2 linked regions of the Flectobacillus major DSM 103 genome follow. The protein of the gene in region 2 interacts with the protein of the main gene of each other region in a pairwise test. Links are inferred from orthologs where the notes say so. Each region holds a gene or a part of one and is shown on either strand. Other genes may lie near its edges.

The links.
Region 1: the proteins of dprA (region 2) and recA interact in binary tests that used the Bacillus subtilis proteins (3 or more experiments, as listed by UniProt). The link is inferred for Flectobacillus major DSM 103 from one-to-one orthologs.

Annotation. Positions count from the first base shown.
Region 1 is NZ_KE386491.1:817,021-826,417, reverse strand. The notes cover bases 4,478-7,384. They hold recA (recombinase RecA), read right to left. Parts: upstream 6,521-7,384; coding sequence 5,435-6,520; downstream 4,478-5,434. Other genes in these bases: FLEMA_RS0105290 (aminopeptidase), read left to right, coding at 7,093-7,384; FLEMA_RS0105300 (DUF3667 domain-containing protein), read right to left, coding at 4,478-5,214. Also shown: ggt (gamma-glutamyltransferase), read left to right, coding at 1-1,590; FLEMA_RS0105315 (VIT1/CCC1 transporter family protein), read right to left, coding at 1,691-2,368; FLEMA_RS0105310 (hypothetical protein), read left to right, coding at 2,693-3,241; more of FLEMA_RS0105300, read right to left, coding at 3,535-4,477; more of FLEMA_RS0105290, read left to right, coding at 7,385-8,142; FLEMA_RS0105285 (DUF3108 domain-containing protein), read left to right, coding at 8,191-8,994; FLEMA_RS0105280 (glycoside hydrolase family 140 protein), read left to right, coding at 9,348-9,397. UniProt on the Bacillus subtilis protein: Multifunctional protein involved in homologous recombination, DNA repair and competence.
Region 2 is NZ_KE386491.1:2,323,710-2,332,984, reverse strand. What follows is about bases 2,080-4,864. They hold dprA (DNA-processing protein DprA), read right to left. Parts: upstream 4,133-4,864; coding sequence 3,026-4,132; downstream 2,080-3,025. Other genes in these bases: FLEMA_RS0113610 (MerR family transcriptional regulator), read right to left, coding at 4,215-4,574; FLEMA_RS0113655 (LytR/AlgR family response regulator transcription factor), read left to right, coding at 2,262-3,029. In the rest of the region: FLEMA_RS0113670 (histidine kinase dimerization/phosphoacceptor domain -containing protein), read left to right, coding at 11-1,897; alaS (alanine--tRNA ligase), read left to right, coding at 4,938-7,571; FLEMA_RS0113585 (aminodeoxychorismate synthase component I), read left to right, coding at 7,711-8,706; FLEMA_RS68485 (hypothetical protein), read right to left, coding at 8,796-9,194; FLEMA_RS68480 (sulfite oxidase), read right to left, coding at 9,207-9,275. UniProt on the Bacillus subtilis protein: Protein that helps load RecA onto ssDNA during transformation. Binds cooperatively to circular ssDNA, is able to bridge different segments of DNA. Favors the loading of RecA onto SsbA- or SsbB-coated ssDNA and formation of RecA-DNA filaments.

The sequences.
Region 1 (9,397 bases), 1.5 Mb from region 2 along the record:
ACACACCCCGATGCGTCAAAAGTAGGAGTTGAAATACTAAAAATAGGTGGCAATGCTATTGATGCGGCTATTGCTACACAATTTGCATTGGCGGTAGTACACCCTGCAGCAGGTAATATCGGCGGCGGCGGATTCCTTGTGTATCGTGACAAAAAAGGGAATGCCTATACATTAGATTACCGTGAAAAAGCTCCCGAACATGCAAGCCGTGATATGTATCTCGACGAAAAAGGTGAGGTAAAACCTGGACAGCCAAGCTGGTACGGCCATTTGGCCAGTGGTACACCCGGAGCTGTCGATGGCCTCGAACAAGCTCATAAACGCTTTGGTAAATTATCATGGAAACAGATTTTACAGCCTGCCATTGATTTGGCCGAAAATGGTGTTCGACTCACCACACGTGAAGCCCGTGGGCTCAATCGTATCAAAGATGATTTACTAAAATACAATCCTACCAAAAAATACTTTTTAAAGGAAGATGGTAGCGAGTGGAAAGAAGGCGATTTACTGATTCAAAAAGATTTGGCAAAAACCCTTAAACGAATTCAACAAGAAGGTCGCAAGGGGTTTTATGAAGGCGAAACCGCCCAGCTACTTATCAATGAAATGAAACGTGGTGGCGGTATTATTACCCAAAAAGATTTAGACAGTTATCATGCGGTTTGGCGTGAGGCTATTGTTGAGAAATATAAAGGATATAAAGTAATTACGATGCCTCCGCCATCGTCGGGTGGTATTGCCTTGATGCAGTTATTGAAGTATGTAGAACAATACCCACTTACTAAATGGGGCTGGCATACCGACTCTACTACCCAAGTTATGATTGAGGCAGAACGTAGGGTATTTGCCGACCGTGCCAAATGGCTAGGTGACCCTGATTTTGTAAAAGTACCTCAAAAAGAACTGCTCAGCTCAAATTTTCTAACACAACGCTGGGGCGACTTCTCTTTTGATTTAGCAACCGACAGTAAAAAGGTATCGGGTGGTACTATTCCAGGCTATGAAAGCATGGAAACTACTCACTCTTCTTTTGCCGACAAAGATGGTAATGCTGTATCAATCACGACTACGCTCAACAACTCGTATGGTAGCAAAGTCGTAGTAGACGGAGCAGGTTTTTTGATGAATGATGAGATGGATGATTTTTCAATTAAACCTGGACATCCCAACTCTTATGGATTAATCGGAAACGAAGCCAATGCTATTGCTCCCAACAAACGTATGTTGTCGTCAATGACTCCAACGATTGTAGAAAAAGATGGGAAACTCTTTATGGTATTAGGTACGCCAGGTGGCTCAACCATTATTACTTCTGTATTTCAGGTATTTCTGAATGTTGTAGAACACAAAATGGGCATGCAACAGGCTGTAGATGCTCTTAGATTCCACCACCAATGGTTGCCCGACAAAATCACGTTTGAAGAAGGAGGCTTTTCACCACAAACTTTACAAAAACTGTTGGGGAAAGGTTACAAAATTGAGTCTCAAAAAAATACTATTGGTCGTATGGACTGTATTTTATTGCATCCCGATGGCAGATACGAAGGCGGTGCCGATGTCAGAGCTGATGATACCGCCATTGGCTATTAAAGGAATATTGAATTACTTATTTTGTACAAATAACCTCATCATTCTCTTAGCAGATAACCCATTTTTATCTGCTAAGAGCAAATCATAGCTTCAAATTAATTTAAAATAGCTTGGCTACAAAAAATGCAGCAGCAGCAGCGGCTGTTCCGATTGTCATTACTTTTAAAGCCCCACCTACAGGATTTTGCCCTGTAACTTTGCTTTTAAAATACCCAAAAATAAATAGAGCAAGCAAAGTGATCATAGCCGAAAGCTTGAGGCCATCCAAAGAGTTCTCGACAAAGAAATAAGGCAACAACGGAATACACCCCCCTACTATATAAGATACCCCAATGGTCAAAGCAGAGTTTCTGGCCCTATTGATGTCAGGTTTTTCTAGGCCTAATTCAAATTTCATCATAAAATCAACCCATTTTTTCTTGTCTTTTGCCAAAGCCTCAACAATAATATTTTGGGTTGCTAAGTCAAGACCATAGTCGGCAAATACCTCACGCACTTCCTCTTTTTCTCTTTCTGGAACACGCTCTACTTCTTCAAACTCACGCTTGAGTTCTGACTCGTAATGCTCAACCTCCGTTTGGCCAGCCAAATATCCTCCCAACCCCATAGCAATAGAACCCGCTACAATTTCGGCAATACCTGCTGTGGTAATAATGGAGGTTTGTGTGACAGCCCCCGAAAGTCCTGCCGCCAAAGCAAATGGAACTGTTAGCCCATCGGACATACCTATAACGATATCTTTAAGAAAATCTGAGCTTTCAAGATGTTGTTCTTCCATAATTGATGTTACTATAAATTCAAGATAGTTAAGTAATAACATAGCTGAGGTATTGGACAATACCCTTCGTTGGTAAGTTAATAAAAAAGTCACTTTATACCACCTTTACTGTTTTTTATCATAGTATTTTCTTTTGTTTTACAGCTTATTGTAGGTTTGACAGATACGATGATTAATATGCACAAAGTGACTATTTTTTTTTATTCAAGTCGAAAACATAAGTTTTTTATAACTTAACTAGGAGTAATCAAAAAAAGTGTAAATTAGTTTTAGATTATCCAATTAACGTTTCTTAAATTTCACAATTTCAACATCCATTCTATCATGAAAAAAATAGTTGCTTTCGCACTGTTACTGTCGGGTCTATTTGTATTTGATGTAACCGCTCAAAAACCTCAAGACGAAACCAAAGACGCTAAAAAAGAGAAAAAAGAAAAGAAAGAAAAAGCCGAGAAGCCTGAGAAAAAGGAAAAAGCCGAAAAACCTGAGAAAAAAGAAAAAGCCGAAAAACCTGAGAAAAAAGAAAAAGCCGAAAAACCTGAGAAAAAGGAAAAAGCCGAAAAACCTGAGAAAAAAGAAAAAGCCGAAAAACCTGAGAAAAAAGAAAAAGCCGAAAAACCTGAGAAAAAGGAAAAAGCTGAAAAACCTGAGAAAAAGGAAAAAGCTGAGAAAAAAGAAAAAGCCGACGACAAAAACCCAACGGTAAAACCTGAACCTAAAAAGGTAGACAAAAAAGTTGAAAAAGCTGCGGCTGGCGACGATAAGGTTTTTGGAAAAGATGATAAAGGTAGAACCATCTACGAAGGCCCAAAAGGTGGACGTTACTATATCAATGCAAATGGTAACAAAACATATATCAAGAAAGATAACTAATTGTTTATTGAACTAAGTCATCCCAAATTTAGTGAATGATTGATTATTTTGAATATGCTGTTCACCAGTAGAGATACAATGCTTTGCGGCTAAAGAATAGTCATTCTGAAATTTAACATACAAAAAGGCGTTCGAAATTAGTTTTTCGAACGCCCTTTTCATGAATAACCCCTATTTTTCTAAGATAAGCCTCTTCAATGTTTTCTTGACGACCTAATAGCAACAAACAAGAGTTCTCTATTTTAAATTATTCCAAAATTCGGGACGACTCGTGTTTTATATCATAAAAGCCTCTACTGCAAAGCAAACTTGATACTGCCAGTAATGGTAAGTACTAAAATAAACGTAAAACTATACATAAATAGCAATAATACCGACTTGAAGAAGGTTTTGAACCAGCCTTGTCGATACACCACTTTCAACGACACCATAAAATAAATCATGAATCCTATCATGGCTATACCTAGCGACATCTGCCAATAACCCAACCACACACCTATACCTACAATCAACATTACCATTAATAAAAAAACCGAATGAATATGTATTGAAAATATCAAATGCTCATAGTAAAACCGTGTATGGCCTTCTACCAACATAGGTATTCTGGTATATTTTCTCTGCTTTCTCATCCGCAAAATGTACAATACCCAGTCCATAATATAGCGTATCCAACGAAACGGATAGCTAAAGGCACTGTGCATTCGCTTGCTATAAACGACCTTGAGCATTAGCCCCACAATAGGCATCAAAATAAACATCATGAACGAAATAACCCCTACCCCAAAATGAATTATCTCGGAGATAGCCTTTTCGGCATCCTCATTCAAAGCCAGCTCATAATAGGTAGTATTGCGAAGCAAACCTCTCTTCAAAAACATAAAAGGACTCGTTTTTAGCTCCTCTTTTGTAATCAAGCTATCGAGTTCGTCGTTGCTCATCGTTAAGATACGCTTTTTATAGGCTGTATTTCTTACCTCGCCATCGCTTCCTTTTACTGGAATTATTACATTATTGATATTCAATTTTACAACCGCTTTGTTTTTAATAGAATGCAAAATCAGGGTATATTCAAACTTACCTGTTCGCCCCATTTTTTCGGTAAAGTACTTTTTCAAGTCATCATCTACCTCAAACATCTCTTCGGCATTGAGGGTATCATAAGCCAACTGTTTCTGAATATCAATCAATAAAGGTCTATGTTGTGCCTCAGGAAGCGAATCTATAATCTGCCTAAGGGTATCGTCTCGGGCAACATTCATTTCATCTAATATCTCTGACGAACTTACTTTAAATTCTGTTACATATTTAATAAACTTGCTTGCAGCATTAATACCATTATCTTCTTTTTTGATTTTGGCAAGCTCCTTTTCAGCAAGTTGTATTTTTTCCTTCAACGCTGCCTGTTTGGCAGAGTCTTCATGAACCACTGCCGAATCAAGCAAGGCTTTCAGATTAGTTATCTGATTTTTCTTTCCTAATTTCTTAAGCCTCTGCTCTAGTTTGATACTAGCGAGTTTTTTATTAGCCTGAGCATTTTGGGTTTCTTGAGCCTCATTGTCATCGCTATTGTCATTATTCCCTCTGCTTCGGCCTGTCAAACCATCTATTAGCCCCTTGGTAGTATCTGAGCCATCGGCAATAGCCTTGTCGATAAGCTCGTCAAAAGCCAAAAAGAACACAAACGAAGTAAGCAGATATAGCCTAATTGGAGGCACATATCTAGCTCTACGCCCTTCCAGAAAATCTTTGGTAATTTTGCCAGGTTGGGCAAAAATAGATTTGGCTGTGTTATAAAACTTGGTATCAAAATTGGTGATGCCTTCAAATACATCATACAGGAGCTGTCCTAAACCAACTTTCAAATCATGATTTTCTTGCCCACAGTTTGAGCAAAAGTTATCTTCGGGCGTTAGAATAGTATGACAATTATGACAAATTTCAACTTTACGGCGTTTTTTATGTACCGACATTTTAGAGGATTTTATAGTTGTTAATGAAAAAGTGCATGGAAAGCTTGAGCATAACAGGTCACAGCCTTTTCATGATTTCATACAGGGATTGTTAAGCCGTTTAGAGTTTACTTAATTAGTTAAGATTATAAATTTCAAAATACAATAATTTTCATAAAAAAAGGAGAAAACCTTTCGATTTTCTCCTTTTTCAAAGCATATTGCCGTAAATCAACTATTTTTACAAGCTTTCGTCCAACTCGTCGGCATCGACAACACCTCCTTCTGGATCTAATAAAGCGGCTTCATCACCTTTTACTTTATCTTTGATTTTGGCTTCCAATTCTTCCAACAACTCTGGATTATCTTTAATCATTTCTTTTACAGCATCACGACCTTGACCAAGGCGATTACCGTCGTAGCTAAACCAAGAACCAGATTTTTTGACAATTTCTAATTCTACCGCTAGGTCTAGTACCTCCCCAGCTTTAGAAATACCCTCGCCGTACATAATATCAAACTCGATAACTTTGAAAGGGGGAGCCATTTTGTTTTTCACCACTTTCACCTTAGTACGGTTACCAATGATATTGTCTGCACCTTCTTTGATTTGTCCTATTCTTCTAATATCCAAACGCACAGAAGCATAGAATTTAAGGGCATTACCACCAGTAGTTGTTTCTGGGCTACCAAACATCACGCCAATCTTATCACGAAGTTGGTTGATAAAAATACAACAACAACCTGTTTTATTGATTACCCCTGTCAATTTACGAAGAGCCTGCGACATCAAACGAGCCTGTAAACCCATTTTTGAATCGCCCATATCGCCTTCTAGCTCGGCCTTTGGTACAAGGGCTGCCACAGAGTCAATCACACAAATATCTACAGCACCTGAGCTAATCAACTGCTCGGCAATTTCTAAGGCTTGTTCACCATTATCTGGCTGAGAAATCAATAATTGGCTGGTATCTATTCCCAATTTTTCGGCATAAGAGCGGTCAAAAGCGTGTTCGGCATCGATAAATGCAGCCAAACCTCCTCCTTTTTGTGCTTCGGCAATACAGTGCATGGCCAAAGTAGTTTTACCCGACGATTCAGGCCCGTATACTTCTACTATTCTTCCACGTGGTACGCCACCTATTCCTAGGGCTAAGTCCAATCCCAAAGAACCTGTCGAAATAACAGGTACATCCAATACTTTGCTATCAGACAAACGCATTACCGTTCCCTTTCCGTAAGTTTTGTCTAGTCGTTCGAGGGTAGTTTGTAAGGCTTTTAATTTCTCGGCTGCTGGGTTAGTAGCCTCTGCTTGTTGCTTTGCCATGTTGTATTATAATAATTAATTGTATTTGTAGCGGGTAGTTTCCTATCGCCAATGTTTCGATTCTTGATACTATTAGAATAGCAAGGTATAAAGTTTTATTCAAATAAAAAAAACACCTTTTATTACCTTTTCACCTCGGCAGATTGTAGGAGGCTTTTTGTATTCCAAAAGTGAAATTACAAGTTTTATACCAAAAAAGGTATTTTTTATTGAAAAATTTTCCGCAAAAAATAAACAGCTTTTTTATTTTTGAATAAAAAACATACAAACAATATCTTTAAAAGGCTCTTTGTACCGATTACACAATATTTTTCATAAATATCATTTCCTATAGATAATAGGCTAATTTTGTATTATATCAGTGCTATGTTGAACTGGTATAATTGAGTGACTGATATATGTTTAATTCAATGCTATCATGAAACACCCTATTCCAAATAACATATTCATTTAGGATTAATAAACAAAATGATTTCAAGAGCATATTCAGCCAAAAGGTAGAGATACTTATTGATACTCAATATCGGCATTCTTACTTATTATAACGTATTTCTAAACGGGTTATATTTCAGATGTTCACCAAAAAAAGAATTATCCTTACACTATTAATAGTATTATTGGGCATTGTGGTCTGGCAATGGCAGTGGTCGGTCTATTTGTACCAACAGGCCAAAGGCGGGCTCAATGTAGCCTTCAATACTCGCCCACTAAAAGAGGTACTCGAAGACCCTAATGTAGCGGATTCGCTGAAAGAAAAAATCAGGCTGATTGCCGAAATTAAACGCTTTGCTAGCGATTCGCTTGGACTCAAAGATAATCCTGATGTGTACCAAACTTTATTTGACCAAAAAGGTAAACCGCTCGTATATTTAGTAACTGTAGCTGAACCATATCAAGTAAAAGGAGTAGATTTTGATTTTCCTATTATAGGCAAGTTTTCATATAAAGGGTTCTTTGACTCGACAATGGCGGTGGCTGAAGAAAACAAATGGAAAAAGGCTGGTTATGATACCGACCTTGGTCAAGGAGCGGCATATTCTACGTTGGGCTGGCTTCCCGAGCCTATTTTGTCGAGTATGCTTTTTTATCCAGAAGGCAAGCTAGCCAGTTTGATTATCCATGAAATGGTACATGGCACTATATTTATTAAAAATGACCATGAAACCAGTGAAAACCTCGCCAATTTTATTGGCGATTATGGTGCAAAACGCTACCTACTGGCTAAATACGGCAAGGAGTCACCAATATATAAAAAATATACCCAATCCAAGGTCTGGAAAAAGCTTTTGGTGGCACATCTCAACAAAAGTACGCTGGCATTGGATAGCCTTTATCAGACATTTCAACCAGAATATCCAAAAAAATATAAGGATTCTTTAAAATACGCGTTTATCAAACATATCGTACAAGACCAAGAGCGTATCTACCAGCAAGTGGTGCTTCGCAAAAAAAAGTATGATACCAAAACCGATATACCACTAGCCGAATTGCCCAATAATGCTTATTTTATTGGTTTCAAAACCTATAATGCCCAACAAAATCAGTTTGAAACACTTTTTGAAGAAAAACATAAAAGCAACTTTTCGACTTTTATGAAAGATTTGTCTAAAACGTATCAATAGGCATTTCCTACTTGAACCACGAGTTAACTTTTAAACAGTACCAAAAGTATGAAAAAAACCATGTTTGGCCTTGCTATCTTAATCGGAATAATGGGATTTAGGGCAAACCAACAAGATAATAGTATCGAACAACCTACAAGCTTGGTAAAAGGCGAACACATCGAATACCGTGTACACTATGGATTTGTCAATGCTGCCGAAGCAGTTGTAGATGTAGACGACAAGTTTCAACTGGCCAATGGCCGACCTTGCTATAAAGTTGTAGTAAATGGACGCACTACAGGCGTAACCGACTGGGTAACTCGTGTACGTGATACTTGGGCTTCGCATATCGACAGCGAGAAGATTATACCTCAGCAGTTTTATATGAAAAAACAAGAAGGAGGCTACAGAACAGAGGAAAGGGTGATTTTTGACCATGCCCAAAAACAAGCCCGAACCTACGAGTTGGACGATAATAAAGAGAAAAAAGTCTTCACTATTCCCGAAGGTGTACAAGACGTAGTCAGTAGTTATTATTATGTTAGGGCTATGGATTTTGCCAAAACAAAACCTGGCGAAAGCCTCCCTCTAACGTTTTTTTTCGATAACAAACTTTATAATATGCGATTGAAGTTTAAAGGAAAAGAAACTATTAAAACCAAATTTGGTAAAATAGAAACCTATATGATTATTCCGATGTTGCCCAAAAATAATTTTTTTCAAGATGAAGAATCTGTTAAAATTTGGGTATCTAACGATGACAACAAAATACCGATTCGGGTAGAAATAGAACTCAAAATTGGGTCTTTGGCATTAGATATTCGCAGCTTTAGCGGCCTGAAAAATGAATTAAAATTTGATAAAAACTAACAAAACAAAGAAGGTGTGGGAGATTATCCCACACCTTTCTTGAAATCTACACAACATTATATAGTGGCTACAGAAGGTGTAACCGCCCTAAATAGTATTGTTAAGACCCCATTCGGACACGATAGTCACTCAAGAAATCAATAATTTATTACGCGAAAAGCTGTTGCCCCAAAGTATTACTCCTTAGGAAGAGGCAAACGACACAGCCAATAGAATAATATCCTCACAATAATAACCTCAACTACCCCCAAAGAATTTGAATAGGAATGTTACGTTTGAAAAGCAAATAGTTAATTTTCTGGAAAATATTAATTTTAAAACTTCCAACTTATTTTACATGAATCTTTATTACGATGAAAAAACTCTTCCTATTTCTATTCTTTATTGCCAATACAATCTTCGC
Region 2 (9,275 bases):
ATTCCAAAACTTGAAATACAAGCTTGAGGTTATAGCAAGTAATGGGTACTTGTTGGGCTATTGGAAAACGATTATTAAGTATTTTAAGGGTTTTGATATGAGAAAGTTAAGTATATTTTTAGGGGGCCTATTGTGGTGCTTGGGCGGGCTAGCCCAAAATTATGATAGCTTAAATACAGCATTGGCTAGCATTTCTTCTGATAGGGAAAAAGTAGAAACAATACTAAACTACTATGACCAACACGAGAAAAAACATGATTATGTTAATAGTGTAAGGCTGCTAAATGAAGCCTTGAATATAAGTGAAAAAAAGCACTTGAAAAGTTTAGAAGCATCTGCCTATTATAAGTTAGGTACACTCGAAGCCAACGAAGAAAAACATGCCGATGCCCTAAAATATTTACAAAAAGCTTTGTCATTTTTTGAGGAACAGAACGACCGCCTCATGATGGGGCGTACACTGATTAAAATCGGAAATGTGTACGACCGACAGGAAACCCTCGATGAAGCCACTAAAATATATAACCAAGCCAAAGAATTGGGTAGCAAATACAGAATTCCCGAAATCTTGGGGTATGCGTATAATAGTTTGGGAATTATTGCCGACAAACAAGGCAAATCGCATTTGGCACTCGACTATGGGCTGAAGGCGTTACCCTTATTGAAAAAGGCAAATTTAAACGAAGAATATATCAGTGGTTTGATAAATGTAGGAGTACACTATAAAAACCTTCATCAATACAACAATGCCATTGAACAATACCGCAAAGCATTATCCAGTATAGGCCCAGATGATACCTTTTCTCAATCGGCTATATATATCAATATGGCTTGGGCTTTGCTAGGTAAAAAAGATTTCGACAAAGGGATTGAATCGGCACTAACAGGTATTCAATTGGCCAATAATATTAAAGAACGCAAATACTTTCAGGCCGATGCTTATGATGTATTGTCGAGATTGTACGAAAATCAGGGGGATTTTGAAAAATCGTTGCAAGCCCATAAAAAACAAACAGCCTTGAACGACAGTATTCGCAATGAGGATGTTTCGCAACGTATTGCCGAATTACAAACCAAATATGAAAACGATAAAAAAGAACACCAAATTTCTAACCTTTACCAAGAAAACCAAATAAAAATGGTTTTCTTAGTAGTAGCCGCTATTTTGATTGGTATTTTGGTCTTTTTTGGATTGGTATCTTTCAAGCAAAAAAGGCTAATTGAGCAAAAAAACGACTTACTTATAGTACAAAACGCCAAAATTCAGGAACAAGCCGACAAATTAAAGCTGATGATGAAGGAGTTACATCATCGAGTAAAAAATAATTTGTCGATTGTATCGAGTCTGCTCAACTTACAAACATACGGACTAAAAGATGACAATGCCATCAGGGCTGTACAAACTGGACAAAGAAGGGTAGAAGCCATGTCGCTAATTCACCAGAAACTATACCAAACCGAACATATTACCACTATCAATATGCGAGAATATATCGTTGATTTGGTAGAAAATATCATGGATTCCTATGGCTACGACCGTGACAATTTTACCCTCAACCTAGAGGTAGTACAGGAAGAAGTAGACGTAGATTTGGGAATACCCTTGGGGCTGATTCTTAATGAGCTAATTACCAATGCCTTTAAATATGCTTATCAGGGTATTCAAAAACCAAGCTTGAGCATTAGCTTCAAAGTTGGCGATGGCATTACACTAAATGTTGCCGATAATGGTATTGGAATTGACCTAGCCAAATGGAATCAAAAGGGGGTATCTTTTGGCAAACAGTTGATCGTTTCGTTGAGCAAGCAGGTTTCGGGTACATACCATATCCATAACCAGAATGGCACAATTTTTACGCTATATATTCCAAAAGACCAATTGAAAATTGCCTCATAATGATATTATCTAAATAACAATATTTTAACTAAATTAGTAAATACTAAATAGCCTGTAAGTATTTGATAGTCAATAGTACTTCACCCAATTCTGTGAAATAAAATTGTTGAGCAATTCAACATATTTATAAAAGTGCTTGGTATTTTTATATCAAATTGAATCAATACAGCAAAGTAGTAATTGGAAGTACCTTGTCGCATAGTTATTTTTATGAAGATGCTGAATAACCATTGTTCAGCTTGATAAGTTTCAATCAAAAATCCCTGTTTTTAATCATAGCATAAAAGTAGTGAAGCCGAAACAATTGCAAAGACAAGGTTTTAAATTATTCACTTGATACTGGCAAGTATAAAATAACACACTCATGAAAACAGATAATGTCAAAATCCTTATTATAGAAGATGACATTCCTATCGACTCTAAACTAATAGATTTTTTAGAAAATGAACAATGCCAAATTATTGCTTGTACCAATCAAATCAGCAAGGCAATGGATTTATTTCGGAATAATCAGGTAGATGTGCTATTATGTGATATTACCAATGAACAAGAGAGAAAAGGAATGCTGATTTGCGAACAATTGCTACAACTGAAGAAAATCCCATTGATTTATTTGGTCGAAAGCTCTAATAAAGATACCCTCAAAGCGGCTCTTAGAACATTACCATCGGCCTATTTTACCAAACCTTTTTTGTATGACAACCTCGGTATTGCTATTCATTTGGCTGCGTACAATAACCAAATGCGACATAAAAAGTTGCCTATAAATGCTTTAGAAATAGAAAAAGACAAAATAGGGCGTGAATGTATTTTACAAATAGACGATTATATCTTTATCAAACAACATTATCAATTTGTAAAAGTGCGTTTGGTAGATATTCTTTATTTAGAATCCAACAATAGTTATACTATTATTGTAACAACCCAACGAAAATTTGTAGTTAGGCTTACTATGAATACTATTTTAGAACGCATTCCTTACGAAAAACTGGTAAGGGTACATCGTTCGTATGCGATTCATTTAGATAAAGTAGAATCATTTACCGAACAAGAGCTCATGATAGACAACGTAGCTATACCACTAAGTCGTAATTATAAAGACGAGTTTTTGAAGCAGTTTACTTTTCGCTAAGTAACGCTATATTTTTTGCCAGGGAGTGATTTGATATAGCCCTGAAATTCTAAACTTAATAAAATAGAAGAAAGCTTTGCCATAAATATTTGTGATTGCCAGCTTAGTTCGTCAATGTGCATTGTGCCATTTTTGTGGAGCAATGCCATTACTTGGCTTTCGTCGGTAGACAAGCCCGAAAAGTCGGGAATAGGAATTTGTAGCGAGGTATTGGGGCTAGCCAAATCCCAATTTAGGGCTTCTACTATATCATTGACCTGCGTATAAATCTGGGCTTTATTATTTCTAATCAACTTATTACAACCTTCCGAAAAGGATTTCCCGATTTGGCCAGGCACTGCAAAAACATCTCGATGATAATTATTAGCAAATTCAGCCGTAATTAATGCACCTCCCTTTATGGCGGCCTCTACCACAATGGTGGCATCCGACATTCCCGCAATAATTCTATTTCTTCTAGGAAAATAAGGAGGCTCTGGCTCTACTCCAAACGGATGTTCCGACAAAACACCCCCTGTTTCTAGCATTTGTAAAGCGGTAGATTTATGCTGTAAAGGATACACTTTATTGATGCCATTGGCCATAATACCCAAAGTCGGAATCTGGTATTTTAGGCAAGCTTTATGAGCCACAATATCAACCCCAAAGGCTAGCCCACTAATACAAAGGATATTGTGTTGTGCCAAATCTCCAACGATTTGTTCGGTAATATGCCTGCCGTACTCGGTAATTTGTCGAGTGCCTACTATAGCAATTGTTCTGGGAGTATTCAATGAACATTTGCCTTTAAAATACAGAATAGCAGGAGCATCGTACAAAGTTTTGAGGCGGTTTGGATATTGCTCGTCTGTATAAAATATAATATCAACTTGCTCTTTTTGAGCCTGTTCTACAATACGAGTTGCTTTTTCAAAAATGGCTTTAGCTTGGATATTTTGAGCGAGGGTTTCGCCTATATTTGGAATCTTCAAGAGCTTTGCCTTGGGTGTTTTGAATACCTGCTCGGCCGAGCCACAATAGCTAATGAGTTGTTTAACAAGAACATCGCCAATTTTAGGAACTAACGATAAGGCCACTTGGGCAATTTTTTCTGAGGACATCATAGTCAGGTATAGAAATATTGAATGCTTGTAGAAAGTTTGATCAATCAATTATTGTGTAGGAATAGGTGATAATACTAAATTTTTATAAAAAAGGTTCGTCATTTTCCTCTCCATTTTCATCCAAAGAGTCTCTTAGTTTTTTAAAAAAATCCCGAAGCCCAACCAATGTATCCACTACATTTTGATTAGTTGTTTTTCGTTGCTTATTTCTTTCGAGGGCTTTTTTGGCACCATCTATCGTGTGTCCATCCTCATTAACGAGTTGAATGATTTCTTTCAAATGATTAATATCTTGTTGTGTATATTTTCTATCCCCAGAACGGTCACGTTTTGGGTTGAGCGTAGGGAACTGTTCTTCCCAAAAACGCAGCTTCGAGATGTTGATATTAAACATCTGAGCTACCTCCGAAATAGAGTAATAACGCTTTGTAAGATTTTGCATAATATCAAATATTCGAGAGGAACCTATGGGTATAAAGTCATGGATAGCTTTGATTCTCTCTATTCAAAGTAAAAATTGCAATAAAATAAACTCGCTAGGAATAAGTATTTTTAGTGCTAATATTCTCATTATAAGCGGTTAATATAGATGCTCAGATAAAAAGTACAGCCAATACTGAAAATGATTGACCAACAATATCGTTCTTCATCTTGAAAACAACTAATTTTGCAAAAAATTGATTTTAAGCAAAGATAAAATTTTTATCGAAAAATCAAGGAATCATATTCGTACAAAAATATAAATAGTGAATATGTGTGACATATATCATCTGAAAATCACTATTTTTTAATCATAAAATTACAAATGACTTCCAGAGAAATAAGACAGCAGTTCTTGGACTTTTTTGTATCAAAAGGTCACTTGATTGTTCCTTCCGCTCCACTAGTAGCAAAAAACGACCCAACCTTGATGTTCAACAACTCGGGTATGGCTCAATTCAAGGATTTTTTCTTAGGTAACGGTACTCCACCTTCAAAGCGTATTGCCGATACCCAAAAATGTTTGAGAGTTTCGGGAAAGCACAACGACCTCGAAGATGTGGGCTTTGATACCTATCACCATACCATGTTTGAAATGTTGGGCAATTGGTCGTTTGGTGATTATTTCAAAAAAGAGGCTTTGGCTTGGTCTTGGGAGTTACTTACAGAAGTATATAAGTTACCCAAAGATAGAATCTATGTTTCGGTATTTAAAGGCGACGAAAAAGACGGCGTTCCTTTCGACCAAGAAGCTTGGGATATCTGGAAGGCCATTGTAGGCGAAGACCGTATCATTCTTGGAAACAAAAAAGATAATTTCTGGGAAATGGGCGAAACAGGTCCTTGTGGCCCTTGTTCTGAAATCCATATTGATTTACGCAATGCCGACGAAGTAGCCAATACACCAGGGAAAGATTTGGTTAATGCCGACCACCCTCAGGTTGTCGAAATCTGGAACAACGTATTCATGCAGTTTGAACGCATGGCCGATGGTTCGTTAGTACCTCTTCCTGCCAAGCACGTCGATACAGGTATGGGCTTTGAACGCCTTTGTATGGCTATTCAAGGCAAGCAGTCTAATTACGATACCGACGTTTTTCAAGGTACTATCCAGTTTATTGCTGGCAAAGCTGGTAAAACTTACGGACAAGAAAAATGGACTGATATTGCCCTTCGGGTAATTGCCGATCATATTCGTGCTATTGCTTTTGCTATTGCCGACGGCCAGTTACCATCCAACAACAAAGCGGGCTACGTAATTCGTCGTATTTTGCGTCGTGCTGTGCGTTATGGATATACTTATTTAGGATTTAGAGAACCGTTTTTGCATTCAATTGTGCCTTTGTTGTCGGCTCAATTTGATGGCGTATTTCCTGAATTAATTTCGCAACAAGACTTTGTGGCTAAAGTGATTTTGGAAGAAGAAAATTCTTTCTTGCGTACCCTCGAAAATGGCTTGAAGTTATTAGATAAAATTACAGTTGACCTAAAAGCTACTAACCAAACCATTATTAATGGCGAAGTAGTATTTGAGCTCAACGATACCTTCGGTTTCCCTGTCGACCTAACAGCCTTGATTGCTCGTGAAAATGGCTTATCAATCGACGAAGAGGGCTATAAGGCGGCTTTACAAGCTCAAAAAGAACGTTCTCGTAAAGATGCTACCACTTCGGCCGAAGACTGGGTAATTTTACAAGAGGTTGACAAAATCGAATTTGTGGGTTACGACGAATTTGAAACAGTTTCTTCTATCGTAAAATACCAAAAAGTACAAAACAAACAAGGTACACAATACAAAGTGGTATTGGACAAAACGCCTTTCTACGCCGAGTCGGGTGGACAAGTTGGCGACAAAGGTACAATCACTTTGGGCGGTGTAGCTTTGCAAGTAGTAGATACCAAAAAGGAAAATGACCTAATTGTTCACTTGGTAAATGACAAGCGTTTTGAAGAATTGGTGTCGGACGAACCACTCAAAGCAAGTATTGATTTGTCTCGTCGTAAATTAACCAATAACAATCACACTTCAACGCACTTGATGCAGGCTGCCCTCAAGCAAGTATTGGGTACGCATGTCAATCAAAAAGGGTCATTGGTCAATGACGAAGTATTGCGTTTTGACTTCTCGCATTTCCAGAAAGTAACCGACGAGGAAATAGCCAAGGTAGAAGAAATCGTTAATCAAAAAATCCGTGAAAATATTCCATTGCTCGAAGAACGTAACGTGCCAATTGCAGAGGCTACTTCACGTGGTGCAATGGCCTTGTTTGGCGAAAAATATGGCGATTTTGTTCGTGTTATTACTTTCGACAAAAACTATTCAGTAGAGCTTTGTGGAGGTACGCATGTGCCTGCTACGGGCAATATCGGCTTGTTCAAGATTGTTGCTGAAAGCTCGGTAGCAACAGGCGTACGCCGTATCGAAGCTGTTACGTCAGAGAAAGCTTTTGAAATTTTGCGTCAGCAAGAAATCATTTTAGACCAACTGAACGACTTACTGAAAGCACCCAAAGATTTGGTAAAAGCAGTAGCTACTCTTTTGGAAGAAAAGAATACACTTAGCAAAAAAATCGAGGCTTTTGAGCAAGAAAAATTACAAGCTACCAAAGACCGCCTACTCAACAAAATTGTGGCAGTGGGTACTGTAAATACTATTGTAGAAGTAGTAGAAGTAGCATCGGCCGATGCCCTCAAGCAATTGGCTTATGAACTGAAAGCAAAAGTAGGTGATTTGTATTGTGTTTTGGGAGCAGAAATTGCAGGAAAACCACAATTGGCGGTTATGATTGCCGACAACTTGGTAGCAGAAAAAGGGTTGAATGCTGGTCAGATTGTACGTGAATTGGCCAAGGAAGTAAAAGGTGGAGGAGGCGGTCAGGCGTTTTTTGCAACGGCTGGAGGCTCGGATGCAAGCGGTTTGGCAAAGGCTATCGAAAAAGGAAGAACTTTTGTAGCATAACGACTTACCATTTTTTTGTTGAAATACTAAAAAAGACCTGCAAGGTTGCGAAACCTTACAGGTCTTTCTATTGTAATATAGTTAGCGATTTGAGTTTCGGAATAGAAAATAATAATATTTCGGCCTTTGGCCTTAGTAAATGAATTACAAAAAACAAATACTTCCTTCGGCTGCCTTACTAGCCATTGACAAGATGAATCAATTAGGACAATCTCGTACTCCGTTTTTGTTTGTGATTGATTATGAAATGCAAAAACCCGTTATTTTACCACTGACCGAAGTTGCGAATACTGGAATTTATTTCAAAATAGGAGATGTAACTAATTTTGATTTTAATAAGAGTGAAGCGGTTGATATACAGCTAGATAAATATCCTATTTCGTTGGATGAGTACCAGCAATCGTTTGATAAAGTACATCAACATTTGCAAAGGGGCGATAGCTTTTTGGTCAATTTAACCAAGCCAACGCCTATTTCGGTAAACCTTACTTTAGCTCAGATTTTTGCGAGAAATACCTCTAAATATCAGTTGCTTTTCAAAGACGACTTTGTGCTTTTTTCTCCAGAAACTTTTGTACAAATCAATCATGGCATTATTTCTTCGCACCCTATGAAGGGTACTATTTCGGCACAAATACCCGATGCCGAAGAGCTTATTTTGAAAGATAAAAAAGAACTGGCCGAGCATGCTACAATTGTAGATTTAATCAGAAATGATATTAGTATGATAGCCGAAAAAGTTTGGGTTGAAAGGTTTCGGTATATCGACAAAGTCGCTACACATGAAGGAGAATTATTACAAGTTAGTTCAGAAATTTGTGGTAAACTCCCTATCAATTATTATGAACAATTGGGTACTTTATTTTTCAAAATGCTACCTGCGGGTTCTATTACTGGAGCTCCCAAGCCTCAAACCCAAGAGATTATCAAAGCTGCCGAAGGATACGAACGGGGCTATTATACAGGGGTATTTGGCCTATTTGATGGACAAAATTTGGATAGTGCCGTCATGATTCGGTTTATTGAAGAAACACCCCATGGCAAGGTATTTAAAAGCGGTGGGGGAATTACCATTTTTGCCAATGCCAGATCAGAATATCAAGAAATGATAGATAAGGTATACCTGCCAAAATAATTAGAGTAGAGGTTGTATAAATAACCAATGATTGTAAGATTTGAAAAGCGATTGACAAAATCCTACAATCATTGGCTGATAGCTGTACATCATTTATCAAGTTTGTACCACTGAATATCTTTTAGTGGAGCTCGACGTTGATACTGTTTGCTAGGGCCATAGTATTTTGCAAGATAGTCTAATACAATAGGTTCGGCTTCGCCCAAATCCCATAGTTTTTGGGTTTTTTGCATCCAACGAATCCGTTCTAGCCAACCTTCACGTGTTGCTCTAAATTGGGTAATCATTTTGCTTGAATGGCAACCTGTACACTGAGCTTTTACCATATCTAGTTCTTTGGCAATGATTAAGCCTGTTTCGGGGTCGATACCCTTTGCCGAATCTACCATCATTTGGGTAGAATGACCTTGGGGTATTTGCGGGCTTTTAAAACCAAAAGTCAGATATAGCAAACAGCATAACATACTCAATTTGACTATATTTTTCATAATATTGTAATTTTACACCACTTTAATGGCAATACGATGACAAGAATTATTGAGGTATCCTGCTGGGTTCCATGCTGGCAT